DNA from 3 places in the Vibrio atlanticus genome. Region 1 is predicted to be linked to each of the others. Evidence: predicted binding sites of a transcription regulator. Region 1 holds the regulator's gene; each other region holds the start of a gene.

What was found. Region 1 encodes PurR, which represses purine synthesis genes. Its sites were predicted from a motif close to TNANGNAAACGTTTNCNTNA; they were not measured.
Region 2: a site for PurR is predicted at 2,400-2,419, ahead of purT (formate-dependent phosphoribosylglycinamide formyltransferase). Genes of this name have one in related genera too.
Region 3: a site for PurR is predicted at 2,414-2,433, ahead of metK (methionine adenosyltransferase). Genes of this name have one in related genera too.

The regions. Positions count from the first base shown of each region.
Region 1 covers NZ_AP025460.1:1,248,884-1,260,033, reverse strand. The annotation lists gene torR (two-component system response regulator TorR) at 1-98, opposite strand, end outside; gene torD (molecular chaperone TorD) at 386-1,033, shown strand; gene purR (HTH-type transcriptional repressor PurR) at 1,352-2,356, shown strand; cyclic di-GMP riboswitch class I at 2,527-2,612, shown strand; gene OCV30_RS05760 (TfoX/Sxy family DNA transformation protein) at 2,740-3,330, shown strand; gene OCV30_RS05755 (TVP38/TMEM64 family protein) at 3,485-4,165, shown strand; gene OCV30_RS05750 (putative signal transducing protein) at 4,284-4,601, shown strand; gene OCV30_RS05745 (alpha/beta fold hydrolase) at 4,730-5,527, opposite strand; gene glgA (glycogen synthase GlgA) at 5,811-7,265, opposite strand; gene glgC (glucose-1-phosphate adenylyltransferase) at 7,255-8,472, opposite strand; gene topA (type I DNA topoisomerase) at 9,037-11,150, opposite strand, start outside.
Region 2 covers NZ_AP025460.1:1,931,138-1,942,287, reverse strand. The annotation lists gene OCV30_RS08660 (RelA/SpoT domain-containing protein) at 1-52, opposite strand, end outside; gene OCV30_RS08655 (thiopurine S-methyltransferase) at 377-1,030, shown strand; gene purT (formate-dependent phosphoribosylglycinamide formyltransferase) at 1,159-2,334, opposite strand; gene cdd (cytidine deaminase) at 2,502-3,389, opposite strand; gene OCV30_RS08640 (LrgB family protein) at 3,747-4,424, opposite strand; gene OCV30_RS08635 (CidA/LrgA family protein) at 4,427-4,798, opposite strand; gene sbcB (exodeoxyribonuclease I) at 4,824-6,248, opposite strand; gene OCV30_RS08625 (sterol desaturase family protein) at 6,455-7,303, opposite strand; gene OCV30_RS08620 (DUF2804 domain-containing protein) at 7,391-8,404, opposite strand; gene OCV30_RS08615 (AraC family transcriptional regulator) at 8,574-9,617, shown strand; gene OCV30_RS08610 (DUF2058 domain-containing protein) at 9,792-10,313, shown strand; gene OCV30_RS08605 (YdcF family protein) at 10,462-11,150, opposite strand, start outside.
Region 3 covers NZ_AP025460.1:2,953,064-2,964,213, reverse strand. The annotation lists gene OCV30_RS13195 (ABC transporter substrate-binding protein) at 1-50, opposite strand, end outside; gene OCV30_RS13190 (ABC transporter ATP-binding protein) at 47-805, opposite strand; gene metK (methionine adenosyltransferase) at 1,085-2,236, opposite strand; gene tkt (transketolase) at 2,614-4,608, shown strand; gene OCV30_RS13175 (hypothetical protein) at 4,683-4,919, opposite strand; gene epd (erythrose-4-phosphate dehydrogenase) at 5,120-6,169, shown strand; gene OCV30_RS13165 (phosphoglycerate kinase) at 6,336-7,499, shown strand; gene fbaA (class II fructose-bisphosphate aldolase) at 7,655-8,731, shown strand; gene mscS (small-conductance mechanosensitive channel MscS) at 9,107-9,973, shown strand; gene OCV30_RS13150 (LysE/ArgO family amino acid transporter) at 10,085-10,714, opposite strand; gene OCV30_RS13145 (LysR family transcriptional regulator ArgP) at 10,857-11,150, shown strand, end outside.

The DNA of each region.
Region 1 (11,150 bases):
TCAGCTTCGCTCACTGTGTAACCTTCGTTCTGGAAATATCCAACCAGTTTACTGCGGGTTACCACATCATCTTCTACGACTAATACGTGATAGCTCATCTACACCACTTTTCTTATTTAATAGTTTCAGTGACCATTCTATTCATAACTCGTAACAATTCTAGTACTACAGAAGATAAAAGCCAGAAACATGATTTTTTTTTGATACAAGACAATCTTAAACCTTGCTATTTGTCTCCCATCGCAATTCAATATAGGCATTACTACTAACGAGTAACTTTGCGTTTCGCAAATAACCTTGTTATTCAGCCTTGGTGTGCCTATACCCAAATCACTCGACGATGCTAGGTATACACACACCACAAGACTAAATCAGGATCTAAGAAATGAAAGATACGAAAGCATTCAACGAACAACGAGCAGAAATATACTGGTGGCTATCAAGCTTGTTCGCTAAAGAGCTCACTCAAGAAGAACTCGATCACTACCACTCTGTTGAAATTCGTTCTTTCCTAACTGGTTTAGGTGAAAATGAAACACTAAAGCCGGCGATTGATAGCTTAGTGGATGCGCTAAACCGTCTACAAACACGTGAAGATGCTCAATTAGAATTGTCTGCTGACTTCTGTGACTTATTCTTAAAGACTGATAAACATGGCGCACTTCCTTACGCTTCTATGTATATCGGCCAGACTGGCCTTTTGAACGATAAGCCAGCAAAAGATATGGAAGAGATCATGGCTAAACACAACTTAGTGGTTAACCAAGACCTAAAAGAGCCAGCTGACCACATTGCTATCGAACTCGATTTCCTAGGTAATCTAATCATTCGTTCGAACGAAACTGAACTTGAAGAAGAACTAGAGAAATCCTTCGCTGTTCAACAGCAATTTATCGAACAGCAACTGCTTACTTGGGTACCAAAGTTCAACGTTAAATGTCATGACATTGACACATTCGGTTTCTACGCTTCAGTCTCATCTCTGCTATTGGCATTCTGTAAATTAGACACTCAATACCTAGCGGGCGAATAAGCTTTTTTTGACGACTCGATAAATAAATTCAATAGAATTGTGACCATTCACCCGGATTTCTGGGTGAATTTTATTGCGAGTAATTTCTAGTCAGTCTAAAATTGTGACCGCAAACGATAAAATATGAAACATTCACGAAATGCTACACTTATTGAAGTTCAGAGCATTTCGGTGTTAAGACAAGCCGCTCAATAGCGGTTTTTTGTTTTTTAGCACTTTAGTACCCAAAGAGCCCTACAAATTTAAGCTCTTAGTTAGGTAGCTTAACGGCTACTTCATTCCGTACTTTGGGAAAGTAGCTTCTAATAGGATAAAAACATGGCCACTATAAAAGATGTCGCACGCTTAGCCGGCGTATCAACAACAACCGTTTCTCACGTAATCAACAAAACTCGCTTTGTTGCTGAAGCGACTCAAGAAAAAGTAAACAAAGCCGTAGACGAACTGAACTATGCGCCAAGTGCCGTTGCTCGTAGTTTGAAGTGCAATACAACACGCACCATCGGTATGCTAGTGACTCAATCAACTAACCTATTCTTCTCTGAAGTTATCGATGGTGTTGAGAGCTACTGCTACCGTCAAGGTTACACTTTGATCTTGTGCAATACGGGCGGTATCTACGAAAAGCAACGTGACTACATTCGAATGCTTGCAGAGAAACGTGTAGATGGCATCTTAGTTATGTGTTCTGACCTGACTGAAGAACTAAGAGAGATGTTAGACCGTCACGCAGACATCCCTAAAGTTATCATGGACTGGGGCCCTGAAAGCTCTCAGGCTGATAAGATCATCGATAACTCTGAAGAAGGTGGCTACCTAGCAACCAAATACCTCATTGAGCGCGGTCACTCCAAGATTGCATGTTTAAGTGGCCACTTAGACAAAGCAGCGTGTGTTGAACGCATCTCAGGTTACAAGCGCGCACTCAATGAAGCGAAGATTACTGCCGATGAAAATATGATCATCGAAGGCAACTTTGAATGTGACACAGCTGTGATTGCTGCTGACCAAATCATTGAGATGAAAGATCGTCCTACCGCAGTATTCTGTTTTAACGACACGATGGCATTAGGACTGATGAGTCGATTACAAGAAAAAGGCATTCGTATTCCTGAAGATATCTCAGTGATCGGTTACGACAACATAGAATTGGCTGAATACTTCTCTCCACCGTTAACGACGGTTCACCAACCTAAGCGCCGTGTTGGTAAAAATGCATTCGAAATACTACTAGAGCGTATAAAAGACAAAGACCACGAGAAACGCGTCTTCGAAATGCACCCTGAAATTGTTGAGCGAAGTACAGTTAAAACGTTAAATTAATTGATGTAATGAGTTTAGTTTAATCAAGCGCACCTTTAGGTGCGTTTTTTTTTTCAACAAACAAAGTGCACTTGCATGCATAATTCAAAGATCATTAATTGAAGCAACATCACATTTTGAAATAAGAAGTGTGAGCCTAATTCAACAAAAACTTTATTCTAATAACCCAGTCACGCACAGGGCAAACCACTTGAAAAAGTGGGACGCAAAGCTTCCGGCCTAAACCACTCGTTGGTATGGTAGCGGGGTTACCGATGGCAAAATGCAGTAACTACTAATACTTTAGTAATTTACAGCCTATTGACAATTTAATTGCAACATTTTGCTAATCTCTCGGACCTGCTTATTTGGTGGCGTAGTTCAAATACACCGAGATAAATAACATGGATAAACCGATACTAAAGGACTCAATGAAATTATTTGAGCCCCTAGGAAAAATTAAGTCACGCTCAATGTTTGGTGGATTCGGGCTTTTTGCTGATGACACTATGTTTGCCCTGGTTGTGAATGACCAGTTGCATATACGAGCTGACAAATGCACAACGCAACAATTCGAACAACAAGGATTTCAACCGTACGTCTACAAAAAACGTGGTTTTCCTGTCGTTACTAAATATTTCGCTTTACCTGAAGGCTTATGGCAAGACCAAGAGAAAATCTTGCAGCTTGCGACTACGTCTTTAGGTTTTGCTAAAGAAGAGAAAGCTGAACAATCTTCTGCTAAACCAACTCGACTCAAAGATCTGCCTAACCTTCGACTCGCCACCGAGCGGATGTTGAAAAAGGCAGGGATCGATTCTGTAGAACGTTTATATGAATCTGGCTCTGTAAACGCATTTAACGCCATCAAAGAATCGCACGCGTCTTCTGTCAGTATTGAACTGTTATGGGCGCTAGAAGGCGCGATCAATGGTACACATTGGTCTGTTATACCGCAGCAACGTCGTGAAGAGCTTATCAATCACGTCAATTAACATTGTCAGTGCAAACTATCTAGATAACTAAGCCGCATTTTTGCGGCTTTTTTTATATCTGGTGAAAGTTATTCTATGCTTTGCCTGTCTATCTATACTAATCGTATACATTGAAAAACTAATGGTATGCATTGAAAATTTAGAGGAAGTATCAATGAGTAAAAAAATGATATTGGGTATTGTGTTGGTCATAACCATCATCTTGTTAGGCGTCAATTTCGGCCAGTACTTAACGCTTGAAAATGCAAAAGCCCAGCAAGCTGTTTTGAATGACTACATCGAGAGCAATTTCATTGCCGCTGCCGCTATCTACTTTGTCGCGTATGTCATGATTACGGCTTTCTCAATTCCTGGCGCCGCCGTTGTTACGCTGTTAGGCGCAGCGCTGTTTGGGTTTTGGAACAGTTTACTGCTGGTGTCTTTCGCGAGCGCTATTGGCGCAACCCTCGCCTTCTTAAGTAGCCGTTACTTGTTACGTGACTGGATCCAAACCAAGTTTGGCGACAAGTTAGCTACCATCAATAAGGGCGTTGAAAAAGACGGTGCATTTTACTTATTCTCGCTACGTCTAATTCCTGTTTTCCCGTTTTTCCTTATCAATCTATTGATGGGTCTAACACCGATGTCGGTGAGTCGTTACTATATTACTAGCCAAATCGGTATGTTGCCGGGTACCGCCGTTTTCTTGAATGCCGGAACTCAACTCGCAGAAATTGATTCACTTTCGGGTATCGTGTCTCCCTCAGTACTGTTGTCATTTGCCTTACTGGGTGTGTTCCCAATTATTGCTAAATGGTTGATGAACAAATTTCGCTCAGCACCTGTCGCTGAGTAACGTATATAGCTAAATAACTAAATAACTAAATAACTAAATAACTAAATAACTAAATAACTAAATAACTAAATAACTAAATAACTAAATAACGCATGCAGCCAAATAAGGTTCTATTTCAATGAAAATCTTCAGTGCATCGAATCCGACAGAAGCTCATATCATCTGTGGATTGTTAGAAAGTGAGAATATTGCGTGTGAAGTCCGTGGTGAGGGTTTGTTTGGTTTAAAAGGTGAAATCCCATTTACCGAAGATACAGACCCTTACGTATGGTTATATGAGCCAGAACTCGCTAGTAAAGCCCGCACGATCGTCAATGACTACCAAAAACAGCAAGATTCGATCATCTATGAAGAGTGGCGTTGTGGTGAGTGTCATGAAATCAATGAAGCACAATTCGGGTCTTGTTGGCAGTGCGGCGCTGCTTCGCCTGAATAGCAGAGTTTCAGTTATTACAGACACGATTCGATCAAATACCTCCTCCAAATAAAAACGAGAAGCTAAATTAGCTTCCCGTTTTATTTTAATTCTATTGGATCATCTAGTCTGATAACCAACCCAGAGAATCACTGAATTTGCTTTTGGATAAAAGCGATTGATTGTTGATTGAATTCTTCAGGATTTTCTACATTACATACATGCCCACAGTTGGCAATTTCTACCAACTCGCTCGACTCGTGCGCTTCGACCATTTCTTTAACGGGTTTGATGAACATGTAATCGCGCTCGCCCATCAAATACAAAGTCGGAATCGGCAACTCCCTGTCTTTAAAGTATTTCATCAGTGGGTTCACATCAGCCGTGAGGATAAACCAGCGCTTGAACTCTTTTTGGCACAGCTTTTTCGCTTCGCGGATAAACAGGTGACGTGATTCTTTCTGACTTTTTTGCGGCATCACAACATAAGCAAAAAGGCTGTATAGCCACATATAAGGAATGATGTGCTTACTCAGGTTTCCTAATTTGATTAAGACTTGAGATCGAGTGTTGAGTTTAGTGACAGCACCACCAAGCACCATCGAACGTACTCTGCTTGCCGCCAGTTCGGCCACGTTACGAACGATAATTGTACCCAAAGACATACCCACAAAGTGTGCGGATCGGATTTTTAGATGATCTAACACTTTAAGAATATCGAGCGTTACTGATTTGAACGTATAACGGTTCGAAATCAGATCTTTAAGTATGTTGTCTGATTTACCGTGCCCTCTCAAGTCAATGAGAAGCAAGTTGAAATGCTGTTTATACGCTTTGATCTGCTTAAACCAAATGGAGGAACTGCCCCCTGCGCCATGCACAAACACAACCCACTCATCACTCGTAGGGTGAGTAAATGTTTTATGAAATAATAAACTCTCAGACATACCTATCGCTTAATTTATTTATGGAGCTAAGCCTCATCACAAGGCGATGACTAAGGATATCACGCAATTAAGAATTTTAAGTGATAATAGTGTCAAACCCAACACTAGTCATGTGAATACCTGACCACCTTTTCTACCTGACTAAAATGAGTTTGCAAGCTTTGTCTTTGGAAACGTGATGTGATCTGACCAGAAAACAAAAAGGCACTCTATCAGTAGAGCGCCTTCTTTTATTATGAACGGTTGTTATTCAACAACTGAATTTTAAAGCTAAGTCAACAAGTTAAAATGCAGAATGGTACATCGCAAGATATTCTTGTGCCGCATCTTCCCAACTAAAGTCTTGTTGCATCGCGTAAAGTTGAACGCGCTTAATTTCAGATGGATTTTGAGCATAAAGTAGTAATGAACGATGCAATACCGCTAGCAATGCTTGCGGTGTTGGCTCTTCAAAAGCAAAGCCTGTTGCTATCTCGGGATCCTGATCGTAATCATTCACACTGTCCTTTAAACCACCAACAGAGCGCACAATAGGCAAAGTGCCGTAAGCCATGCTGTAGATTTGGTTCAAGCCACAAGGCTCAAATTCAGAAGGCATCAAGAAAAAATCAGAGCCCGCTTCAACCAAATGCGCTAGTTCATTATTGTAGGCTTCTACGAATGAGAACTTGTCTGAATGAAGTGCTGATAACTCTTTCAATTGACTCGCCAAAACCGGATCACCAGTACCGACAATCACGATCTGCAATTCGTTTTTCAAGAACTGCTCGATGATAGGCAGTAAGTAATGAACGCCTTTTTGGTTGGTCAGACGACAAACCATGCCATAAACCGCACAATCGGTAACGGGTAAACCAACATCTTGTTGCAGTTTTTGCTTACAAGCAGATTTTCCACGAGTCATGCTGTGTTTCGTTGCTTTGAATTTACGAGGAAGGAAAGCGTCTGTTTCCGGGTTCCAAGCTCCATAATCACAACCGTTGAGAATACCAAATAAGTCGGCCGAACGATGTTGGAACTCTGCTGCCATGCCATGGCTACCTAACTCCGTTTTCAGCTCTTCTGCATACGTTGGGCTTACTGCATTGACCTTATCGGCACACATCACCCCTGCTTTTAGCATGGTGACATGTGTGTCACTTACAGATGCTTCAGGCACATTGTAACTGTGCATCTCTGGCAGACATTGCAGTTCATCGTATGCGAACACCCCTTTGAAAACTGCATTGTGAATCGAGATAACACTGCGCGTATTTTCAAAGAAATCATGTTGTTGATAACGTGATTTAAGCAAGAAAGGCACAAAGCCTGTGTGCCAGTCATTTGCATGAATGATATCAGGTTGGAACGCGAGCTTAGGAAGCATATCCAAACAAGCCGTACTGAAGAACGAGAAGCGCTCTCCGTTATCAGCATACGCTTGATTGTTCTCTGCGTACATTTCAGGACGGTCAAAATACTTGTCACATTCAATAGCGAAGATTTGAACACCTTCGACACTCAACTTTTTGACTTGATAAGCAGTATGAGGCCAATAATCGAGCTCGGTCGACAAAATCACTTCAGCTGAATCAATGTTTGGAATGTTTCTATAAGCAGGGATGGTCACTCGAACATCTTGTTCGAGTGTTTGTAACGCTTTTGGCAGTGCCTTGGCTACATCAGCCAAGCCACCACTTTTAATCAAGCCTTCAACTTCAGACGCTACAAAAAGTACCGAGAGAGTCTTAGTAACCAACTCGAGCTCCTTTGGAAATAACTACTACACCATCGTCAGAGACATGGTAATGCTTTTTATCTTCTTTCAGATTTACGCCAATCTGTGTTCCAGGTGCGATATCTGCATCTTTATCGACGATGACACGACGAAGTACGCAACCTTCACCCACTTTCACATCACCGAGTAAGATACTCTCACTAATATCACACGCTGATGCGATATTACTGCGGAAACCCAATACACACTTCTCAATGCGAGAACCACGTACGTAGCTGCCGTTACACACTAAGCTATCGATGATCTGAACACGGCCGTTTGCCGAATCAGTAAACGTAGCCGGCGGTAGTGGCGGATAGTACGTATGTAGTGGCCACTTGCGGTTGTATAGCGAGAATGGCGCATCTTTCTCAAGAAGATCCATATGAGCTTGCCAGTACGCGTCAATCGTACCTACATCGCGCCAATAAACTTCTTCTTTCTCACCAGTAATACGGTTAGTACTGAAGTCATAAACAAACACATCACCACGCGGAACCATGTTTGGAATGATGTCTTTTCCGAAATCATGTGTCGAGTCTTCTTTATCTGCATCTTCAACAAGTTCTGCGAACAACTCGTTAGCTTCAAATACGTAGTTACCCATAGACACAAGCGCAGACTCCGGGTCACCTGGAATTGGTTTCGGGTTAGCCGGTTTCTCTTCAAAACCAATCATACGGCCTTCAGCATCCACTTCGATAACGCCGAATTCAGATGCTTCAGCAAGCGGCATACGCAATGCAGAAACGGTTAAAGCCGCTTTCTTCTCTTTATGGAAATCAAGCATCTGCTTAATGTCCATTTTGTAAATATGATCTGATCCAAAAATACAAACTTGATCAGGTTCTTCCAACTGCATGAAGCGAAGGTTTTGATAAATAGCATCTGCAGTACCTTCATACCAACGCTTACCTGTACGCATTTGCGCAGGGATTGGGTCGATAAAACGGTCGGTTATACCACTGATATTCCAACCTTTTTTCATGTGATGGAACAGTGATTGTGACTTAAACTGTGTTAATACGTAGATCTTCATTAGATCAGCATTAACGAAGTTATTCAGAGCGAAATCAATTAAGCGGTAACTACCACCGAAAGGAACCGAGGGTTTGCTGCGAGATTCAGTTAAAGGTCTTAAGCGAGAGCCTTCACCACCAGCAAGAATCATTCCCAATACACCAGCCATTTTATTCTCCATATATTTATAGCTTGTCGATGTTAGTGCTCTAAGAGGTATCTTCCTCTGGGGGATGAGCACCAACACTTATTTCGGTACTTAACGAATATCCATTCACATGCAGTGAAAATATCCTAAGCCAAACGTTGTTAAGTGTGCACTATTGTTTGCACTTGGTTTTATATACGTTATCGACTTTCCGGCCGATTTCAATTTTTAATACGCCATTCTGTGTTATGTAAGCCGATTGCTTTCCTAAGACTTAAAGCAGCTCACATTACACCGTTTTTATGAAACATTAAGTTAACACCCAGAACACATCAGGTATACAACTAAAACCTGATCTGTGACTTACAATATTTTAATTAAGTTACAATCACGTTAAAGTTGCATAATTAAAGATTATTATCCATTTCATTTATTTCATGACCTGAATTTAACAAATAGACACAGGTAAGGCCGACGATCGAGAGACAGCATAATTAGTCATATTTAGATCAAAAAAAAGCAGCCTAATGGCTGCTTTTTCATCAATAAAATGCCAACCCATATCAGATCGGGTCACACATTCAGTTACTTCTCTTTAGGCTTTTTACGCTTATCCGTAACTTCCCACTTACCGTCGATGTACAAAGCGGTCCAACCTGAAGGTTTACCGTCCACTTCGGTACGAACGTAGTTTTCTTTTGTCTTACGACTAAAACGAACGACTGTCGGCTTGCCATCAGGATCAGCAACCGGTGCTGATGCCAGATACTGGAATTTAGGTGAAATACGGTCTTTAAAACGAACCAGCTCTTCCACTAATGGTGCACGTGTTTCACGTGATTTAGGGAAATTACTCGCGGCCATAAACAAACCAGAAGCCCCGTCACGAAGTACGAAGTATGCATCTGAATTTTCACATGGGAGTTCAGGGAAATGCACTGGGTCTTCTTTAGGTGGCGCTACTTCGCCATTCTTCAGAATCTTCCGAGTGTTCTTACAATCTTCACTCGTACAGTCCATGTATTTACCGAAACGACCATTCTTCAAAACCATGTCAGAACTACATTTGTCACACTCAACAAGCGGACCATCATAGCCTTTCACTTTGAATTCGCCGTGTTCAACCACATAACCTTCACAGTTAGGGTTGTTACCACACACATGCATCTTACGCTTATCATCGATCAGATAAGCATCCATTGCCGTTTCACAAATCGGACAACGCTTTTTCGCTCGAAGTGCTGCGGTTTCAACGTCTTCTTCAAGAACGTTGATAATACCGTCTTCATCGCCAAGGTTAATGGTTGTCTTACAGCGCTCTTTTGGTGGAAGTGCATAACCAGAACAACCTAGGAATACGCCAGTCGAAGCTGTACGAATACCCATTTTACGACTACAAGTTGGACACTCAATATCGGTTTCAACGATATGATTTGGCTTCATGCCACCAGCGTCTTCATCTAAATCGGCTTTTTCCAAATCGCCTGTAAAGTCTTCGAAGAAGTTATCTAGCACGCCTTTCCAGCTTGCTTCGCCTTCTGCAATTTGGTCTAACTTCTGCTCCATACGAGCCGTAAAGTCATAGTTCATTAGGTCATTGAAACTGCCATCTAGACGGTCAGTAACAATTTCACCCATCTTCTCAGCATAGAAACGACGCTGTTCAACTTTTACATAACCACGGTCTTGAATCGTAGAGATGATTGATGCGTACGTTGAAGGACGACCAATACCACGCTTCTCAAGCTCTTTAACTAGCGCCGCTTCAGTAAAACGGGCTGGCGGCTTAGTGAAGTGCTGTTTAGGGTCTAATGCGATTAGGTCTAGCTTTTCACCAACCTGTACAGCAGGAAGAATCGTATCTTCATTTTTACCCATTGGACGTTGAACGCGAGTCCAACCATCAAATTTAAGAATACGACCTTTCGCTTTTAACGTGTACTCATCCGCTTTAACGCTTACCGTCGTTGAATCGTACTGCGCAGGTGTCATTTGACATGCAACAAATTGATTCCAAATCAGCGAGTAAAGCTTGTGTGCGTCTGCGTCTACGCCGTTTAGGTCTTCAGACTTAACATCTACACTTGAAGGACGAATCGCTTCGTGAGCCTCTTGTGCGCCCTCTTTGCTGCCGTATACAAGCGCCTTCGGTGGAAGGTATTGTGCGCCAAACTCAGAACCAATATATTCACGAGCGGCTTCTACAGCTTCTGAACTCAAGTTAGTTGAGTCAGTACGCATATAAGTGATGTAACCCGCTTCATACAAACGTTGAGCCAACATCATGGTTTTCTTTACGCCGTAACCAAGACGTGTGCTCGCCGCTTGTTGCAGAGTCGACGTGATGTAAGGTGCAGACGGCTTACTCTTAGTTGGGCGGTCTTCACGTTTACATACTTCGTATTGCGCTTTTTCTAAAACGCTTACTGCAGCTTGTGTTTGCGCTTCATTATCAGGTTTAAACGCAACACCGTCTTTTTGAGCGACTTGCAGTCTGAAATCTGTTTTCTCTGCCGTTTTGGTATCAGCATGCACATCCCAGAACTCTTCAGGGATAAAAGCGTTGATCTCGCGCTCACGTTCAACCAGTAGTTTTACAGCTACAGATTGAACACGGCCAGCGGATAGGCCTCGTGCTACTTTTTTCCAAAGCAGTGGTGACACCATAAAGCCAACAACACGGTCCATAAAACGTCGTG
Region 2 (11,150 bases), 680 kb from region 1:
CTCGGCTCAATACCAAAAGCATTAGGGCCGTCGTACGGAGAAATACACTCATTCAAACTCCAAAATACAAGGTTACAAAAAACGGGTAGTCAAAAGGGGTAACCAGTAACGCACAAGAGTAAAAACAGCTTAACTAAACTTACTACATATTAAATTGGGCTAGCTAAGACAGAAACCAACTCTAACGTTTAATATTGCTTTAAAATGTGAAGATATAGACAAATAATCCAAGCGTTAGTTCCGCAATTATCAGAACTTTGAACTTAGCCAGTTTCTGATTTTATCGAAAGCAATTTGGTACTTTAAACCAAGCTAAGGTTGCTCTTACCTCTCTATACTGTACCCTTGCATTATGACTGTTTAACATGAACGAAAGATGAATAATCCTGAATTTTGGCACAATAAATGGGCAGCCAACCAAATTGGTTTCCACCTCGAAGATGTTAACCCACTTCTGATTAAATTTTGGGAAAAGACTGAGCCTAGCTACGAGAAGAGTGTGTTTGTTCCACTTTGTGGTAAAAGTGAAGATCTGATTTGGCTAGCTTCAAAGCATGAAGATGTTCAAGGTGTCGAGTTAAGCCAGATTGCGGTTCGCGCATTTTTTGCAGAGCACCTTTACACCCCGACTGTGACTCAAATCAGTGGTCAGCACGAGCTGTATCAATTCGATGAACTGAACATCTACACGGGCGATTACTTCACGGCGCCAATCCAGCCTGTCGATACCATTTATGATCGCGCGTCTTTAGTCGCATTGCCTGAAGAGATGCGAGTGCAGTATGTAGAGCGTTTGAAACAACTGTTGAAACCGGGCGGTAAGATCCTTCTGGTGACGCTGGATTATGATCAAAGCGAGATGGCGGGGCCTCCGTTTAGCGTACCTAAACTAGAGATCGATCAGTTGTTCGCTGGATACAAAATCACATTGTTGAATCAAGATATAGCGGACGATGAACATCCGAAGATTGCTAAGAAAGGCTTGTCTCGATTCAGCGAAGAAGTGTATTTGATTGAGTCAGACGCTTAAGTCAGTGAGCTTTCAAGCGAAAAGACCGCTTCAATAAAATGATAACATCAACAAAAAGACGGGCTCGATAGCCCGTCTTTTTTATTGTTCAGATTTGAAATCGTGATTGTTCAGAATTGAATAGCAGGTTAGTAAATCACTTTTACTTTTGACGCGCTCTCAATTGCATCTTCAATCGCTGCCTCAGTACTGTTACGACGAGTAAGCGCCACACCTAGACGACGGCGGCCATCGATATCAGGCTTACCAAACAAGCGAACCTGCGTTTGTGGTGCGTCTAGCGCCTCTGTAAGACCTTCAAAACGAATGTTGGTTGAAGTGCCTTGGCCAAGGATAACCGCTGATGCACACGGACCGTATTGCGTGATTGATTTGATCGGCATACCCGTAAAGGCACGTACGTGCAGTGCGAATTCAGATGAGTCTTGAGACATCAATGTCACTAAGCCAGTATCGTGTGGGCGAGGGGATACTTCGTTGAAGATAACGTGATCGCCTTTAACAAACAGCTCTACGCCGAAGATACCGTGACCACCTAGTGCATTAACCACTTGTTTAGCGGTGTATTGCGCGGCTTTAAGTGCGTTGTCTGACATGACTTGTGGTTGCCATGACTCACGGTAATCACCATCTTCTTGGCGGTGGCCGATTGGTGCACAGAAATGAACGCCGTCGACTGCGCGAACGGTAAGTAGCGTAATTTCGTAATCAAAGTCGATGAAGCCTTCAACGATTACGCGACCCGCGCCAGTACGACCGCCTTCTTGTGCGTAGTCCCAAGACTTCTGAATATCTTCTTCTGTTTTGATAACGCTTTGGCCTTTACCTGAAGAGCTCATTACTGGCTTAACAACGCAAGGCATGCCCACGAATTCAACAGCGGCTGAGAAATCTTCAAAGGTGTCTGCAAAGCGGTAAGGAGAAGTGCTCAGTTTTAGTTCTTCTGCCGCTAGACGACGGATACCTTCGCGGTTCATCGTTAGCTTGGTCGCATTCGCAGTTGGAACGACATTTAAGCCTTGTGCTTCTAGCTCTACCAACTTGCTGGTGGCAATAGCTTCAATTTCAGGAACCACATAATCTGGCTTTTCTAGTTCAATGATCGCTTGAAGTGCATCGCCGTCTAACATGTCTAATACATGGTTACGATGCGCAACTTGCATTGCTGGTGCGTCTGCATAACGATCACAAGCAATAACTTCCAAACCTAAACGTTGGCACTCGATAGCAACTTCTTTGCCGAGTTCACCTGAACCTAATAGAAGTACACGAGTAGCATTTTCACGAGTAGCAGTACCAAACATAGAAATTCCTTCCGATCTTTTGAACGATTGATTGAAAACGGGGTGATCATACTTATTTCAATGACAAAAGCAAACGTTTGCGCAAGTTGTTGCGTTAATTACAGGCATAAAAAAAGCAGCCCTGTTAAATAGGGCTGCTTATTTAAATTTTTGTTAATCAGATGTACTTAGATTGCTAAGTAAGTCACTGGAATGTCGGGGTTAATCGCTTCTAATGTAGATTGCGTATCCGCTAGGTGACTGATGCTACCTTCCGCGATTTCTACCAAAGCAGCACTTTCAATTTGTTCGAAATCTAAGCCAGCCAGTTTAAGTTGAATTAACGCGACTTGCAGAGGAGGTAGGCTCGGGTTAAACGCTGCGTTTTCAGCGTAAGCACCCGTAAAAATTTCACCTGACGTCAGTTGTAGCGAAACACCACTTAAGTTTTTGGTGTAAGGAGCATGGCTGCGGTTTAGTGCTGCTAGCGCTTCTACAACAATAGGCGTTGTTTCTTCGGTCGTGTACTTATGATCAAGCTTTGTCATTAGGCCTGTTGTCACACCTAAATCAGCAGGGCCGAACGAGTCTGGCAGGTACTCTTGCAGAGACATTTCATCACGTTGTGGCAGCTGAACTTTAAGTTCTTTTGCTGTTGTCAGTTCGTTCATGAATTGACGACAGTGACCACAAGGACTGAAGTTGATGGTGATATCTGAGATACCTAGTTCGCCTTTCATCCAAGCGTGGCTGATTGCAGATTGCTCAGCGTGAACGGTTTGACCAAGTTGAGCACCAGCGATTTCAAGGTTTGCACCAAAATACAGAGTACCAGACAAACCACGCACGATTGCACCAACATAAAAGTCAGATAACGGAGCGTAAGAATACGCTGCGGCAAAAGGAAGTAGCGCAATACGTAGTTCGTCATCCGCTAGACCACTTGCTTGCAGTAGGCTAGCAAATTGTTCTGGAGACAATGTCGCGTCAAAGTTGTCTGCTAATACGATGTCACTCAAAAGCGCTTTCATTGATGATGGAGCACTTTCCAGCGCCAGGGTAATACGACTGTTCATGTTGAATCCTTAATTGACCTTAGGCTTTAATTCTATGCAATGCTCAGGAATTTTCTGTGGCCTTGATCACCACTGCGCTGTTGTTGTTACATTGGTTTGCATAATTAGAGTGAGGTCACAGATGAAATCGATTGCAAGAGTAAAAACTACCATTGATATCCCACTTATTGCTTGAAATTGAGTTTGGTTTGTCACGTATTGATGAATAAATGAGAGAAAAAAGCCCAAGCTACCACTGAAATAATCAGGTTATGCTTGGGCTTATTGATATCTGTAACGCTTAAAAGTCGCGAACCAGTGAGTTTAGCTATTTACCAACTCATCTATTAGAGCGCGTATAAACTGTAATCAAAGTGGTTAAGAATAGAACCAAACCACGAGCGAAAATATACTCGGCGCAATGATTGAGGTGATAACCCCACAAAGAACCAATGCCAACGAACTGAATGCAGCATCTTCCTGATTCTTTTCAGCACATGTCGCAGTACCTAAAGCGTGAGACACGGTACCCATGGTTAAACCACGCGCGATAGGGCTCTTAATACCAATGAGATTGTAGATTGGGTAAGCAAAAATTGCCCCAAATAGACCAACAATCAATACCAGTATTGCCGCAATCGCTGCTTCACCACCTAAATGGCTCGATACTTCCATCGCAATTGGTGTGGTGACTGATTTACCTAATAAACTCGCAATCAAACTCAAGTCCGCTTTAAAAGCCACTGCGATTAATGCTGTCGTTGTCATCGACATCACACTGCCTAGCGTGCAAGCAAAGGTAATAATGCGCCAGTTGGCTCTGATTTGAGGGAGCTGTTCATAAAGCGGGTAAGCAAGGGCAACAACCGCAGGCTGAAGCATGTAGGTAATCCAGGTGTTGTCGGCATAGTAAGTCTCAAACGGTACTCTAAAGAACGTGAGTATCGGAATGATGATACCAATGCTGATAAGCAGGGGATTACAAAGCGGCGAGTTTACTTTTTGACTTACCCAGCGAGCAAACAGGAATACCACGATGGTGAGTAGAATCCACATGATCAGTTACCTCTCGAAAGCAAGCGGTCTAAAAACCATGATAAGGACACCAACACCAGCAACGTGCCACCAACGGCGCTCGCCATAATTGGCAATGCGTTCGCGATGAGCATGTCGAAGTGATCCATCAACCCAACACTGATCGGAACAAACAGTAAGATCATTAGCCGGATAATCAAGCTTGCACCGGGTTGTACCCAGTGCGAAGGAATAATACCAATCACCATGGCGGCAAACAGAATCAACATGCCAAAAATACTGCCTGGGATTGAGGTATCCAAAAAGTGCTGTAACGCGTTACCTGCTGTAAGTGCACCTATGATTAAGGTGAAGGAGATTAAGCAGTAAACCAGTTGGATCAATCTTTCTTTCAAAGTGTTACGTCTCTTGATAATGGAATTAGCTAGCTAACTTTTCTACGTATTGATAAACCGCCTTCAAGATAGCCATTTTCTTCTCGTCGCTTTCATGTTCATGCGCGAGGTTTTCAAGGTTGAGCATGTACTCTTCTAAACGGCTTTCATAAAACTCACGACAATGGTTCGCCCATTTCAATTGCTCAGCTTCGTCGAGCGTCCATGGAAAATGACGAGCACGGTAACGGAACAGTAACGGTTTAATACGTTCATCACCGAAGGTGATATCTAAAGCTGCCAAGTTATTTGGGTCAGTTTCGCGAATGATGTTCATCGCTGTTTTATCAGCAGGTGAGAAGAAACCGTCATAAAGGTGTGTATCAACATCATCACTCTTTTCGTACTCTCGCTCTTGTGAGTACAGGCCGATCAGTTTTTCGCGGATCTCTGGGTGTTCGCGCAGCAGTGCCAAGTTCTTCAAGCATTGTTGGCGATCAATACCGATGGTTTCGGCATTTTCAGCCGTCAGCGTTTTAGCTGGAGCAAGAATAGGGCACTTGTTCAGTTGAACCAATTTGATTGGTACGGGTAGCTCGTCTTCACCCAGTTCACTGCGTTTGGTGTAGAGTCTGTCTCTGAGTTCATCAGCGTCCAGTTCTAACAGTGGGCTTGGATCTTTGGCTAAATCAACCACGATAACGGCATTTTGATTGGTTGGGTGCCAAGCCATAGGCACAATCCAACTTGTGTAGTTGCAGTCACGGCCAAACATGCCCGAAACGTGCATCAATGGTGTCATGTTTACAATATCAACCAGGTCATTCAGCTTACGCTTATGACGCATGTTGTAGAGGTAATCAAACATCTTAGGTTGTGCGGCCTTTAACTTCTTAGCCAGTTCGATGGTCGCAATAACATCTGCCATCGCATCGTGCGCGTTCTCGTGTTCAATGCCGTTTGCCACAGATAGGTGTTCCAGTTTGAAACTTGGATAACCTTCTTCGTTCTCTGGCCAAACAATGCCTTCAGGGCGCAGTGCGTGAACAGCGCGCATTACATCTAATAGATCCCAACGTGAGTTGCCGTTCTGCCAGCTCCACGCATATGGGTCAATGAAATTTCGGTAACAGGTGTAACGCGTTACTTCATCATCGAATCGGATACTGTTGTAGCCAAGGCTTGTGGTGTTTGGTTTGGCTAACTCAGCATGGATCTTAGCGATAAACTCCGGCTCAGGAAGACCTTGTGAAGCTGCTTTTTGTGGTGTGATACGGGTGATCAGTGCAGCTTCAGGCGCAGGAAGGTAATCAGCAGGAGGTTGGCAATAGATAACCAGAGGCTCTCCAATAACATTGAAATCTTGGTCGGTACGAACACCCGCAAACTGACTCGGACGGTCTTTTGCTGGGCTAACGCCCCACGTTTCGTAATCGAAAAAGAAGTAGGTCGGCTGATTATCTGAACTCATTGAAATTCCTGAACAGCAAGCGCAGAACGTTTACTGTGGCTGAAGGTTAGTTTTGTTCAGTATCTGATAGTATGCGGTACGCGTGCAACCCAGATCACAAATAAATTGTCGGAAAACGGTGCTTTACTATTCAATCGAGTCGGTAGGGATGTCTTTGAATCCAGTTGAGGCGGTATCTTAGTTAATACAATCTGTCTATCGTCCGTTTAATCCGATGGGGGTGAGAGTATCAACTGGACTTTCTGTTTAATGGTTAGCTCTCGGTTTCTCAAATCTTTGAATATAGCCTTCCATTCTTGAAAGGTGACGATTATAGGGTTAAAACTGTTTACTGGTTTAGTGACGCCGTAACGTACGGTTTCAACTTCCGGTTCGAACGTACCAAACAATTTATCCCAAATGATCAAAACACCGACGTAGTTCTTATCTATGTATTGCGGGTTTTTGCCGTGATGTACTCGATGATGCGAAGGGGTGTTAAAGATGTATTCAAGTGGCCCCAAGCTTCGTATCCATTGTGTATGGACGAAGAACTGCAAACCTAGGTTCAGAAGCACTACAAAGATGACCCATTTGGGGTCGAAACCTATGATGACGAGCGGTACCCAAAATAGCCACATGCCTGCGAATGGGTACATCAAACTCTGACGGAAAGCCGTACTGAAGTTCATCTGTTCTGAACTGTGGTGCGCGACGTGCGCGGCCCACATCCAGCGAATACGATGGCTTGCTCTATGGAACCAGTAATAGAAAAAGTCTTGCAACACCATCAACACGACAAAACTCAGAACACCCATTTCAACGTCCATTAAACGCCAACCAAACATCCAGAGATACAACTGAACGACCAATAACCCGGTGAGTAAATCGGAGAGTTGATGCATTCCCGCCAGCGTGAAGTTACACATCACTTCTGAAAGTTTATAGCTGGAGTTTTCCGGCAGTCGACCTTGCTTCTGACCAATAAAATATTCAGCCAACATGCACACCACGAACAAGGGCGCTAATACCAACAGTAGCCATTCTGGGTGATTGATTAATGCGTCAATATTCATGTTTTATCCTTGTTGAGACGCCATACGCGTTCTTGGTATCAAGTTTACTTAGACTTAAGCGTTGGAGATTCGGTCTGCAGCATTTCGCTACCAGCGAGCAAAGTGATCTTCAGTTAGGCCAAGAACACCATCAAGTTGATGTGTCACTCCATTGTTGTCTTCAATCGAGCCAGAAAAGTGACCAATGAACTGACGAAAGTTACTCTTTAACAGCCATAAATTGAGCTTTTCGCTGCGGTTATTTAAGGGCGTAAAGGTCAGGTTTATACGTCCATCTTGTGATGTTATCTGCCAAGGTAAATTCGTGTCTTGGCGACTGAACGTAAACTGTACCGGGTTAAGTAAGTGTCTGGTTCCATTGACCCATAACACGTTTTCGCAGCCTCCGGTTTCATTCACGCCCGCCGCGAGGTTTAAGCCAATATCTGTGCCATTGGATTGCGTGTTGATACTTGCCCAGCGCCAACTGGTTTCACGTCTCATGTAACCCGCTGAAAAGTCATAACCAGCACGAGCTTGTTCGAGAACGAGTGATTCTCCCTTGATTTGGATGCCACCGCTGATGCGCAAAGCATTGTGCTTTTGGGTGTAAGTCCAACCTGAATAACCCGTTGGGCTGCACATCGCCAAGGGCAAGCTGTCTGCTTTAGGCTCTAAAGCGATATCGGCCTTGATGAGTTTGGTATTCAATCTAACTTGCCATTGCCCGCCTTCAATATTAAAGGTGATACTTTGGCCTGCAATGTTTGTCGTGCCGTCAAATGGTGAAGGCGTTACTTGTTTATCAAACCCCAGTGGTCGTAACCATGAACACTCTTCAAGTTTGTTGCTCTCTATATCGTACACATAACAAAATGCCGAGCCTAAGTAGCGAATATCCGCGATCGCGACGCCGATAATGTGTGTGTCGGTGACGATGCTGACAAACTGAAATTGCTTGTAGTGGAAGTGCTTCTGCCAAGGGGCTGCTTTTGAATCCATCGAGTTTCGGTAGTCAAAGTTCTCGATGTTCAGGTGTTTTGGGATGCCATCGAAATGTCCAATGATCGGCTGACCATTAGAATCAATCAAACTGTATGGGGCTGGGTTCGTTTTTATCATTGCGATGGTTCACATAAATTTAACAACTAAAGCCATTGTGCGATGAGTAGCGTAGAATTGGGAGGTCATATTCGGACAAGAGCGCGTGAGCAATCACGATTTTGCTAGCAGTGTTGTTGAAGCTGAGTCGTCATGTTTATGGGAATGGGTTAGATATAAGGAGATTCGATTGGATATTATCGCGGAGTATAAGCCGACCGGACATCGGCATCAATTGGGTACATTAGATATCGCGCTGCTGTTGAATACGTTAGAGCAACGAGGTCTCGATATTGAAAGGCTACTCAATGATGTGGGTTTGCCGAACATGGATTGGCGAGACCCGAATGGAAAGCTGACTTACGCTGACAAACTTTCGTTATTTAGCGCGGCGAATCAGAGTTTTCCTCACGATGGTCTAGGGCTTTGGTTGGGAAAACACGCTAGCTTGAGCCACTTTGGTGTGTTGGGTTATGCGCTATCGACCAGTCAAAATGTCGGGGAGGCCATCAAGTCGGGCTTCAAATATTTGCGCCTGAATGGGCCGATCTTCTCGGTTAAATTGTTTCTAGATTCCGAGCAAGCAGTGATTCAGATAGAGAACACCTTGGAAGTGGGCGATCTGCTCCCTTTCTGCAGTGAGTATTTCTTGAGTTCAATTGTCTCTTTGTTCAAAGAACTGACTGGTCATGAGTTGGATATTCACACTTTGGCTTTGCCTTATGCTCGCACTAATTACGCCAAACTTTATTACGATCGTTTCCAGTGCCCTGTAGTTTTTGAGCAGAGGCATTGTGAATTGCGTTTTGATGCCTCGGTTTTGTCGCAAACCTTATTGACTCATGATGCCGCGACACTGAAGCGCTATCTTGCGTCTTGCCAGTCGATAGTGGAAACGTTGGACTCTGAGCATCTGCTGACTAACCAGATCAAAACGATCTTTTATCAAACCGCAGGCAGTTTCCCGACTATAGAACAACTGGCGGATGAGTTTGGTTGTAGCTCTCGTACACTCAGGAGAGAGCTATTGACCTATGATTCCAGTTATCAAATATTGCTTACCGAAGTTCGAGTGGAACTGGCCAAAGAGCTATTACTCGGCACAACCATGAGCATTGATGACATCGGTGAAAGGCTCGGTTATAGCGACCCTGCAAATTTCAGAAGGGCGTTTAAAGGGTGGCTCAATAAAACGCCCGCGCAGTTTCGTGGCAGATTGAGTGCTTCTGGGTAATTGGCTCGATGTGCGTATAAACGGTATTTCGTGGAAAAGTGGAGGTTGTGAGCAACAAGAAGGGAATATGGACACAGCTTAGATCTATCAGCGCAAATTTTGCGATTGTTCAGTAAACAGAAACCCTAAAAACAGGTATGATAGTGCCGTTTTTAATCCTGAACTGGGAAAGTCATGGCAAAGTTAACACTCCAAGAGCAAATGCTTAAAGCTGGCTTGGTAAATGAGAAAAAATTAAAGAAGGCGAAGAAGGGCTCTAAAAAGTCTCGCGTTCAGTCTCGTGAAGCAAAAGCGGCAGCAGAAGAAACTAAACTGGCGCAGCAAGCGAAAGACAAAGAGTTAAACCAACAGTTGAAAGAACAACAGTTGAGCAAAGAAATTAAAGCTCAAGTGAAGCAACTGATTGAGATGAACAAGATCGAACAGAAGAATGGTGAGATCAAATACAACTTCACCGATGGTACGCTAGTTAAATATCTTTACGTAGAAGATCTGACTCAAAAGCAACTAAGTAAAGGTATTCTAAGTATCGCGCGTCAAGGCGAAAGCTATGTTGTTATCCCTACTGCGGTAGCGAACAAGATCGCGATGCGTGACGAAGAATCTATCGTTGATACTCAAGCTTCAAGCTCAGATGAAGTAGACGAAGATGACCCGTACAAAGACTTCGTGATCCCAGATGATCTAATGTGGTAATTGCCCGTTAGTACTGAGTAGAAGCACGAATTAAAAATGCAGCTGACAATCCTTCGATTGTGGCTGCATTTTTTGTTTATGAGCTGTGAATCTTTTAGGTACTAAACGACCACTAGCTAACTAATTAGTTAGATCTCGGTTGAAGCGATCAGGCGTCACCGGGCTTCTCACGTTTGCTGTTCCAACCCATAAAGTTGTAAAGGTTGTAACGAGCAAACCCCAATTGTTCATGCAATGCAAAGTCTGTAACTGCGAAGTTGTACCATAATGGTAACCATGAAATTTGAGCAGCCATGTAGTCGGCTCGTACTGGGACGACGTTTAATCCAAAATGATTAAAGTAGAGTTCACTACGACGAATATGTAGGCCTGATGAAACAAGAACAATGTTGTCGAACTGGTGATGCTTCATTAAGTCACTGGTGAGCTGCGCGTTTTTCCAAGTGTTGACGCTATTCGATTCTTGAATGATATCGGCTAGTGGAACGCCGAGTCTAAGCAACTGCTGTTGATAAACTTCCGCTTCGGTTACACCATTATTTTGTGCATCTCCACCACTAACAATCACTTTGCATATGGTTTGAGCCTTCGCACAGTTTTTATATTGGCTTGCCGTTTCATTGATGCGACCGAACGAGAAAAAGGTCGGCTCAAATTCTTGTGTACTTGCGATGAGTTGAGTACCAGCACCAAGCAAGACAATGGCATTGTGAGAGGTCCACTGAATGTCAGGTTTGCGCTCATAATTGGCTTGCAGGTCGTTTAGTAGATAGCGAGGGATTAAACCCGAACCAATCAATATAAATAAAGAGAGAAGAAGAAGTTTGATAAAACTAG
Region 3 (11,150 bases), 1.7 Mb from region 1:
GCTTGTGCGGACACGGTAAGTAATAAAGTTAATGCTGATAGTTTTTTCATGAAAGCTCCTGTCCTTGGTCGAGTTCAATGTCGAAAAATTTGCTTGTTTTCTGTGTGCGCTTATTGGTCGTGCTGATTAAATCGACTTCAAAGATCGGCTTAAGTTGATTGTGAGTTAGTAGTTCTTCTACCTTTCCTTTCGCGACTACCTGGCCGTGTTCCAAAATCGCAATGTGCGTCGCGAACTTGGCCGCAAGGGAAATATCATGCAGTGAGCAAATCAGTGTTTTTTCTTGCTCTTTCAATAGTGATAAAACTTCCCCTTGAGCACATGGATCTAGATGGTTTAGAGGCTCATCCAACACCAGAAACTCGGCGTTCTGACATAAAGATCGTGCAATATGTGCTCGCTGCCTCTGGCCACCTGAGAGCTGTCCCATTCTTCGTTCGAGGAAAGTATCGATCTTTAGTGCTTTACTCATTTGGTCAAGTGAAAAGCTAGAAGTGGCTTGATTGGAAGCGGTTAGTTGAATGTACTCTCTTAGTGTTAAACGACCATCCACTTGACTGTGTTGTGGAAGGTAACTGATTTGTTTTGCTCTTTGCTGGCAAGTTAACTTACGTAGCGGCAATTGGTTTATGACGACTTCGCCTTTGAAGGGAAGCAAATTAACCAGTGCTTTTAATAACGTGGTTTTTCCGGAACCATTGCGTCCAATGACTACCCAGCGCTCACCTTGATTAATTTTCAGATCGAGTGGGTGCAGTCGTTGAGTGTTTTGTTGTTGAACTGAAAGTTTGTGGCAAAGAAGCATGAGTTACTGAGAATGGTTTGTTTTTAACAAGTGCTATTACATTAAAATTTAAACGTTTGCGTAACATTGATCTCAGCACGTAAAATCCCCACTATTATCAAAATAATCTATAAGTTAACGCTTGTGCTACGTGAAAGGGTTAGGATTGATTAGTGAAAGAATAGAAGAATAGAAGAATAGAAGAATAGAAGAATAGAAGAATAGAAGAATAGAAAGAAAAAAGCCTCTGAGAACAGAGGCTTTTAAAATTACGTTTCAGCTAAGCGTGTTACGTAATGCTTACAGGCCTGCGAAGTCCGCAAGGATAGCTGCTTTGTCAGTTGCTTCCCAAGGGAACTCTTCGCGACCGAAGTGGCCGTATGCAGCAGTCTGCTTGTAGATAGGTTGAAGAAGGTTCAGCATCTCTTGAAGACCGTATGGACGTAGGTCGAAGTTTTGACGAACCGCTTCAATGATGATTTCGTGCGCTACTTTCTCAGTACCAAACGTTTCAACCATGATAGATGTTGGATCTGCAACACCGATAGCGTAAGACAGTTGAATCTCACAACGGTCAGCCATGCCAGCAGCCACGATGTTTTTCGCAACGTAACGCGCTGCGTAAGCTGCAGAACGGTCAACTTTTGATGGATCTTTACCAGAGAATGCACCGCCACCGTGACGAGCTGCGCCGCCGTACGTATCAACGATGATCTTACGACCTGTTAGACCACAGTCACCCATTGGACCACCGATTACAAAACGGCCGGTTGGGTTGATGAAGAAGTTAGTGTCTTTATTGATCCACTCAGCAGGAAGTACTGGCTTGATGATCTCTTCCATTACCGCTTCGCGTAGGTCAGGCGTTGTTACTGAATCACAGTGTTGAGTCGAAAGAACAACAGCATCGATACCAACGATCTTACCTTGGTCGTATTGGAACGTTACTTGAGATTTCGCATCTGGGCGAAGGAAGTCAAGCTTGCCGCTCTTACGTACTTCAGCTTGCTTCTTAACAAGAAGGTGAGAGTAAGTAATTGGAGCTGGCATTAGGATTGGTGTTTCGTTAGTCGCGTAACCAAACATGATACCTTGGTCGCCTGCGCCTTGATCTTTAGGATCGGCTTTATCAACACCTTGGTTGATGTCTGGAGACTGCTTACCAATTGTGTTTAGTACTGCACAAGAGTCAGCGTCAAAGCCCATATCAGAATGAACGTAACCAATTTCACGAACTGTTTCACGAGTGATTTCTTCGATATCAACCCATGCAGACGTGGTTACTTCACCGCCAACCATAACCATGCCGGTTTTTACGTAAGTCTCACAAGCAACACGTGCTTTTGGATCTTGTTCAATGATGGCATCAAGAACAGCATCTGAGATTTGGTCTGCAATTTTATCTGGATGGCCTTCTGAAACAGATTCAGAAGTGAATAGGTGCTTAGCCATGAGAGCTCCACTTTTAGTTTAGTTTTTAGTTGCAAATAGTTAAATGCAAATAATTTATGCCGTCGCAATCGAGGAAGCGCCGCCATTCAATACAGTATATTTTGTAGGTGTTTCTACATCTAGACGGCTATTTTAAATTCCAACGGTCGAATTACAAGCTCTTTTTTAGGATATGTCATAACTAAACGTTTGCGTGTTGATAGGGGGAAGCCATTGTTAAGTGGTGTAAATGATCGAAAATTGCGGAAAATGACCGTTAAAGTACCAGTAAAACGTTTGCAGTCGCTATAGTCGTTTGAGAGAATACCCGCGCTAATAAAAATGAAAACTTTAGCATCTATCTCTTTTTTAAATCGCTTATGTATCCAGGAGCAGACATGCCTTCTCGTAAAGATCTAGCCAATGCAATCCGCGCACTTAGCATGGACGGTGTTCAACAAGCAAACTCAGGCCACCCAGGCGCACCTATGGGTATGGCTGACATCGCTGAAGTTCTTTGGCGTGGCCACTTGAACCATAACCCAGCAAACCCAGAGTGGGCTGACCGTGACCGTTTTATCCTGTCTAACGGTCATGGTTCTATGCTGATTTACTCTCTGCTTCACTTAGCAGGTTACGAGCTTTCAATTGAAGACCTAAAAAACTTCCGTCAACTGCACTCTAAGACTCCAGGTCACCCAGAGTACGGTTACGCTCCTGGTATCGAGACAACGACTGGTCCTCTGGGTCAAGGCATCACCAACGCTGTTGGTATGGCGATGGCTGAAAAAGCATTGGCTGCACAGTTCAACAAAGAAGGCCACGACATCGTCGATCACTTCACTTATGCGTTCATGGGTGATGGTTGTTTGATGGAAGGTATTTCTCACGAAGCATGTTCTCTAGCGGGTACGCTAGGTCTTGGTAAGCTGGTTGCTTTCTGGGATGACAACGGCATCTCTATCGATGGCGAAGTTGAAGGTTGGTTCTCTGACGATACACCTAAGCGTTTTGAAGCATACGGCTGGCACGTAATCCCAGCCGTTGATGGTCACGATGCTGACGCAATCAATGCGGCTATCGAAGCGGCTAAAGCGGATCCTCGTCCAACACTTATCTGTACTAAGACTATTATCGGTTTTGGTTCACCAAATAAAGCGGGTACGCACGACTGTCACGGTGCTCCACTAGGTGCTGATGAAATCACAGCAACTAAAGCGGCACTTGGTTGGGAACACGGTCCTTTCGAAATTCCAGCTGATATCGCAGCTGAGTGGAATGCGAAAGAAGCAGGCGCAGCGAAAGAAGCAGCGTGGAATGCTAAGTTTGACGCATACGCAGCGGCTCACCCTGAGCTAGCAGCTGAATTCAAACGTCGTACTAACGGCGATCTTCCAGCTGAGTGGGAAGAGAAAGCAAACGCAATCATTGCTGATCTTCAAGCTAACCCAGCAAACATCGCATCACGTAAAGCATCTCAAAACGCACTAGAAGCGTTTGGTGCTATGCTACCTGAATTCATGGGCGGCTCTGCTGACCTTGCGCCTTCTAACCTGACTATGTGGTCTGGTTCTAAGTCGCTTGAAGCGAACGACTTCTCAGGTAACTACATCCACTACGGTGTACGTGAATTCGGTATGACGGCGATCATGAACGGTATCGCTCTGCACGGTGGTTTCGTACCATACGGCGCAACATTCCTAATGTTCATGGAATACGCTCGTAACGCGATGCGTATGGCTGCTCTGATGAAAGTTCAGAACATTCAAGTTTACACGCATGACTCTATCGGTCTTGGCGAAGATGGTCCTACTCACCAACCGGTTGAGCAGATCGCTTCTCTACGTCTGACTCCAAACATGAGCACATGGCGCCCATGTGACCAAGTTGAGTCTGCTGTTGCTTGGAAACTGGCAATCGAACGCAAAGATGGTCCTTCTGCACTTATCTTCTCTCGTCAGAACCTTGCACAGCAAGACCGTGACGCTGAGCAAGTAGCTAACATCGCCAAGGGTGGTTACATCCTGAAAGATTGTGCTGGTAAGCCAGAGCTAATCATCATCGCTACAGGTTCTGAAGTTGAGCTAGCGGTTAGCGCTGCTGCTGAACTAACAGCTGAAGGCAAGAAAGTACGCGTAGTATCTATGCCTGCAACTGACGCGTTCGATAAGCAAGACGCTGAGTACCGTGAGTCTGTACTGCCATCTGACGTTACAGCGCGTATCGCAGTAGAAGCTGGTATCGCTGACTTCTGGTACAAATACGTTGGTTTCGGTGGCAAGATCATCGGCATGACAACGTTCGGCGAATCTGCACCAGCAGGCGAGCTATTCAAGATGTTCGGTTTCACTACTGAAAACGTAGTAAACACTGCAAAAGAGCTTCTTGCTTAATCATTCGTTGTAACGCGAATAGAAAAAAACCGAGCCACTGGCTCGGTTTTTTATTTGGCTTTCAGAAACATGAGTTACTCGAATTCATTTCCCCAATTATCAAGTTCTCTAGTCCCACAGACCTTACATTCAACGTAACGATCCATGTTGTAGTAATGACCACCATTGATAATTGAATTAGCAAACAGCTTTATTCTTCCTAACAAAGTTTTGTCGGTATCATAGCTGCTTGTTTGGCGAACAAGAACTTCACTATGTGGCGTTTCTTTATTGCACGTTTTACAAAAATGAGTCGCTGGAAATCCAGACATAACCTTTTCCTTTGGTTGAGAAAACTAGGTTAGAAATAGCAGTAGGATTAGGTAAAACTCATTTTTTATGATTACATTGAAATGGCTGATATGCCATGTTAATGGATTGTTTTTGTCGAGTTATACCACTCAATTAATGCGCTTTGAATAGGATTCAGTTATCATCTGTTGCACGAAATTTTGGTTAGATGTACGGAACTATGCTAAAAGTCGCGATAAATGGATTTGGACGAATAGGGCGCAATGTATTGCGCGCTGTCTATGAAAGTGGCAAAAGCCAACAAATCAAAGTAGTAGCGGTCAATGAGCTTGCTCAACCTGACGCTATGGCTCACCTATTGCAGTACGACACCAGTCACGGCCGCTTCGGCAAGAAAATCTCTAATGATCAAGAGCACATTTATGTTCATCATGGCATTGGTGCTGAAGATAAAGGCGAGTTTGATACCATTCGTATCTTGCATCTGGCTGATATTGAACTGTTGCCTTGGCGTGATCTTGAAGTCGATATTGTTCTCGATTGTACCGGTGTTTACGGTTGCCGAGATGATGGCCTAGCGCACATCGCTGCTGGAGCTAAAAAGGTACTGTTTTCACACCCTGGTGCTAACGACCTTGATAACACCATTATCTATGGTGTGAATCACGATACTATCGAAGCTGACCACCGAATCGTTTCCAATGGTTCATGCACCACTAACTGTATTGTCCCTATCATTAAAGTTCTTGATGATGCCTTTGGTATTGAGTCCGGCACCATTACGACCATTCACTCTTCAATGAATGATCAGCAAGTTATTGATGCATACCATAGCGACTTGCGTCGTACTCGAGCGGCAAGCCAATCTATCATTCCTGTCAACACCAAATTACATAAAGGCATTGAAAGAATCTTCCCGAAATTTTCTAACAAGTTCGAAGCGATATCTGTGCGTGTGCCGACGGTAAACGTCACTGCGATGGATTTAAGTGTCACAATTAATACAAATGTGAAAGTTAATGACGTAAATCAAACCATTGTTAATGCTTCCCAGTGTACATTACACAATATAGTTGACTATACTGAAGCGCCGCTCGTTTCCATCGACTTTAATCACGATCCCCATAGCGCAATCGTTGATGGTTCACAAACTCGAGTGAGCAATGGCACCTTAGTGAAAATGCTGGTGTGGTGTGACAATGAATGGGGCTTTGCGAACCGAATGCTGGATACGGTTCTTGCAATGCAAGCTTCAGAAGGCAAGAAGTAAGACCTAGAAGCAAATGTGTGGATTATTTATTTTTTAGCTTGAAATAAATGCTAAGTGTCCACATATTATTAGCAGTTAAAGTATTACCAGTTGAATAATTTATAGGCTTAGCAGGGTTGCTGAGTTTCCAAAACTTTATTTTTATTTAAATTTGAGAGGACAAATCATGTCTGTGATCAAGATGACTGACCTGGAACTTGCAGGTAAACGCGTATTCATCCGTGCTGACCTAAACGTACCAGTAAAAGACGGTAAAGTAACTTCAGATGCACGTATCCTTGCATCTCTACCAACTATCAAACTTTGCCTAGAAGCTGGCGCAAAAGTTATGGTTACTTCTCACCTTGGTCGTCCTACTGAAGGCGAGTACAACGAAGAGTTCTCTCTAGCTCCTGTAGTTAACTACCTAAACGACGCACTAGACTGTGACGTTAAACTAGCGAAAGATTACGTAAATGGTCTTGAGCTAAACGCTGGTGAACTAACTGTTCTTGAAAACGTTCGCTTTAACAAAGGCGAGAAGAAGAACGAAGAAGCTCTTTCTAAGCAATACGCTGCACTATGTGACATCTTCGTAATGGATGCATTCGGTACAGCTCACCGTGCTCAAGCGTCTACACACGGTGTGGGTACTTACGCTCCTGTAGCATGTGCTGGTCCTCTTCTAGCTGCTGAGCTTGAAGCGCTTGGTAAAGCAATGGACAACCCAGCTCGCCCGCTAGTGGCTATCGTTGGTGGTTCTAAAGTTTCTACTAAACTAACCGTTCTAGAGTCTCTTTCTAAAATCGCTGACCAACTTGTTGTTGGCGGTGGTATCGCGAACACGTTCATCGCTGCTGAAGGCCACAACGTAGGTAAGTCTCTATACGAAGCTGACCTAGTTGAAACAGCTCAGAAGCTAATGAAAGAGTGTGCTATCCCAGTAGCGACTGACGTTGCATGTGCTAAAGCATTCGACGAAAACGCAGAAGCTGAAATCAAGCACGTTTCTGAAGTTCAAGACGACGATATGATCTTCGACCTTGGCCCTGATTCAACTGCAGCTCTAGCTGAAATCATCGGCAACGCGAAAACTATTCTTTGGAACGGCCCTGTAGGTGTATTCGAATTCAAGAACTTCGAAGCGGGTACAGCTGGTATTTCTAAAGCAATCGCTGACTCTGAAGGTTTCTCAGTAGCGGGCGGTGGTGACACGCTAGCAGCTATCGACAAGTTCGGTATCAAAGCAGATGTTTCTTACATCTCTACTGGTGGCGGTGCTTTCCTTGAGTTTGTTGAAGGCAAAGTACTTCCTGCAGTAGCTATGCTTGAAGAGCGTGCTAAAGCGTAATTGATTTAGAAAGGCGAGATACGAATCTCGCCTTTTAACGTTTGCTGCATATCACACTTATTTGCTAGAATAGCGGAAGTTGTGAGCAAACGATTGCAAATTTTTAAACTTAAGTTTTTTATCTTAAAACGAATAGAATAAATAGGACTATTTCCATGTCTAAGATCTTCGATTTTGTAAAACCTGGTGTAATTTCTGGCGATGACGTACAGAAAGTATTTGAAGTAGCAAAAGAAAACAAATTTGCTCTTCCTGCAGTAAACGTTGTTGGTACTGACTCTATTAACGCAGTACTAGAAGCGGCTGCTAAAGTTAAGTCTCCAGTTGTTGTTCAGTTCTCTAACGGCGGCGCTGCATTCTTCGCAGGTAAAGGCGTTAAACTTGAAGGTCAAGGCGCACAAGTTCTTGGTGCTGTAGCTGGTGCAAAATACGTACACGCTGTCGCTGAGTCTTACGGTGTTCCAGTTATCCTGCATACTGACCACGCAGCTAAGAAACTTCTACCATGGATCGACGGTCTACTAGACGCTGGTGAAGAGTTCTTCGCACAAACTGGTAAGCCTCTATTCTCTTCTCACATGCTAGACCTTTCTGAAGAGTCTCTAGAAGAGAACATCGAAACATGTGCTACTTACCTAGCTCGCATGGCTAAAATGGACATGACAATCGAGATCGAACTTGGTTGTACTGGTGGTGAAGAAGATGGCGTTGATAACTCTGATATGGACGCATCTGAGCTTTACACTTCTCCAGAAGACGTAGCATACGCATACGAGAAGCTAATGGCTGTTAGCCCACGTTTCACTATCGCTGCATCTTTCGGTAACGTACACGGTGTTTACCAAGCTGGTAACGTTGTACTTACTCCAACTATCCTACGTGACTCTCAAGCATACTGTGCAGAGAAGTTCGGTATTGCACCTAACGCTCTAAACTTCGTCTTCCACGGTGGTTCTGGTTCTTCTGAAGCAGAAATCCAAGAGTCTATTGGCTACGGTGTTATCAAAATGAACATCGATACTGATACACAGTGGGCAACTTGGGATGGTATCCGTCAGTACTCTGCTGATAACTTCGATTTCCTACAAGGTCAAATCGGTAACCCAACTGGCGAAGCTGCGCCAAACAAGAAGTACTACGATCCACGCGTATGGCTACGTGCTGCTCAGTCTTCAATGGTTACTCGTCTTGAGAAAGCATTCGCTGACCTTAATGCTGTAGACGTACTATAATTCTTTGAATTAAGTACTCTTTAAGTTTTAAAAACCCGCTCATTGAGCGGGTTTTTTTATGTCTGATAAAAACTTGTATTAAATATGTGAAAAACCTAGCCTACGGTGAATAAATTTCGTAGTCTTTTAGTTATCGGTATTTGCGTTTATTGGTAAGTTTTATTAATTCAAAAGCTTACATAAATATGACTTTGCAATCTGTCAAAGATAGGATATCGTGCCGAAAAATTGGACTTGGTTCAGTTTATAAAAAGGACTTAGCTTTAATTTACTTTTAACACAATGACTTAACAGGCTTTGAACTGTTTCTTATTGTTAAGTGATTTTGGCTTAAGACAGTTTAGCTCATAGCATATTATATAGAGGATGCACATTATGGCTGATAGTTCGACAGCGCTTGAGACTCCAATTGTGGATGGTTTGTCTCACGCAGAGCAGTGGTTAACAAATAACTCAGATCTGTTTATTCAATACGGTGTAAACATTATCTCAGCACTGATAATTCTATTTATTGGTAATCTTATTGTTAAAGCAGTAGCGAATAGCGTGTCTAAGGTTCTTCAGAAGAAGAAAATGGACCGAGCAGTTGTGGAATTCGTCCATGGTTTAGTTCGTTACTTGTTGTTTGTTATTGTTTTAATTGCTGCACTTGGTCGTTTAGGCGTTCAAACTGCATCTGTAGTCGCTGTTATTGGTGCGGCTGGTTTAGCGGTAGGCTTAGCGTTACAAGGCTCACTATCTAACTTCGCTGCGGGTGTACTTATCGTTGCATTCCGTCCATTCAAGTCTGGTGACTACGTGGAAATTGGTGGTGTAGCAGGTTCAGTTGATTCAATTCAGATCTTCCAAACCGTTCTAACAACACCAGACAACAAAATGGTTGTAGTACCTAACGGCAGCGTTATTGGTAGCCCAATTACTAACTACTCTCGTCATGATACGCGCCGTATTGATCTAATGATTGGTGTTTCTTACAACGCCGATCTTCAAAAGACAAAAGCGCTACTGACTAAGATCTGTGAATCTGATGAGCGTGTACTGAAAGAGCCAGGTGTTCAAGTTGGTGTTCACACACTAGCGGATTCTTCAGTTAACTTTGTTGTTCGTCCTTGGGTCAGCACTGCTGATTACTGGAATGTTTACTTCGACCTGATGCAAGCAATCAAAGAAGGCTTGGATAACGAAGGTATCGAAATCCCATTCCCGCAAATGGATGTACACATGAATAAAGTAGAAGCTTAATCTCTAGTTAGTTTTTTTAGCTATAAGCTTTTATAAGGAAAGGCGGATAACTTAGGTTATCCGCCTTTTTTTTGATGAGTTAAGTTTGTGGATGACTCAATATGAACGGATTTAGCCGTACTGCTCAATGAGTCCATTGGCGAGCACAAGGGCAATAGCGAACATCATGGTTGCTACCGCGATATCGATGCCTTTCTTAACTTTGGGTTTCGATAGCGTTGGGCCTAGCTTTGCAGCGCCCAGTGACAAGGAGTAAAACCAGACGAACGAAGCCAATATAGTCCCCATAGCAAACGCAATTCTGTCGTTACCTTCAAACTGTCCGCCAATCGAACCAAGAATTACCACGGTATCCAAATAGAGGTGTGGGTTTAATACTGTTACTGCCAATGCTCCTAAAATAACGGTGCGCTTGCCACGCGCCAATATCTCACCTTTCGATTCATCACTGGTGCGCACTTTGAATGCACTGCGTAGCGACAACAAACCATACACAGTCAGAAAAGCGATGCCACCTAATGTCACGGAGGTAAGTAGTAATTCATTTTGCGACAAGATCGCTCCGCCGCCAAAAATACCTAATGAGATAAACAGAGTATCGAGCAGGCTACAAATCGTTGCTGTCGTTAAATGATGATTGCGTTTTATCCCTTGATTTAGGACGTACGCATTCTGAGCGCCAATAGGGATGATCATGCTCGCCCCTAGACCAAAACCTTGTAATAAAACCCAAAAACTCATTTTAACCTCCACTTAATTAACGATATTTACGTGCTATGTGGCGAAGATACTCCGACCCTTTAAATAAGTATAATTAATGATTTTAATCTATTATTAGAGTTGCTAATGTGGTGTTGGGTTAGCTTAAAAAGGAAGCAAATTGATGCGTGGATTGGATTATAAATGGATTGAAGCACTGGATGCCGTTGTGAAACAACGTAGCTTTGAGAGAGCCGCTGAGCAGTTATACATCTCCCAATCAGCGGTGTCCCAACGTATCAAGCAGCTAGAAAAGTGGTTAGCCCAGCCTGCGCTGGTGAGAGAAAACCCACCAAGGCCTACACCAGCAGGAAAAAAGCTGTTGGGTTTGTATCGTCGTGTTCGCTTGTTAGAGCACGAGCTTGTGCCTGAGTTAATGAATGAAGAGGGTACTCAACCACTATCGATATCCATAGCC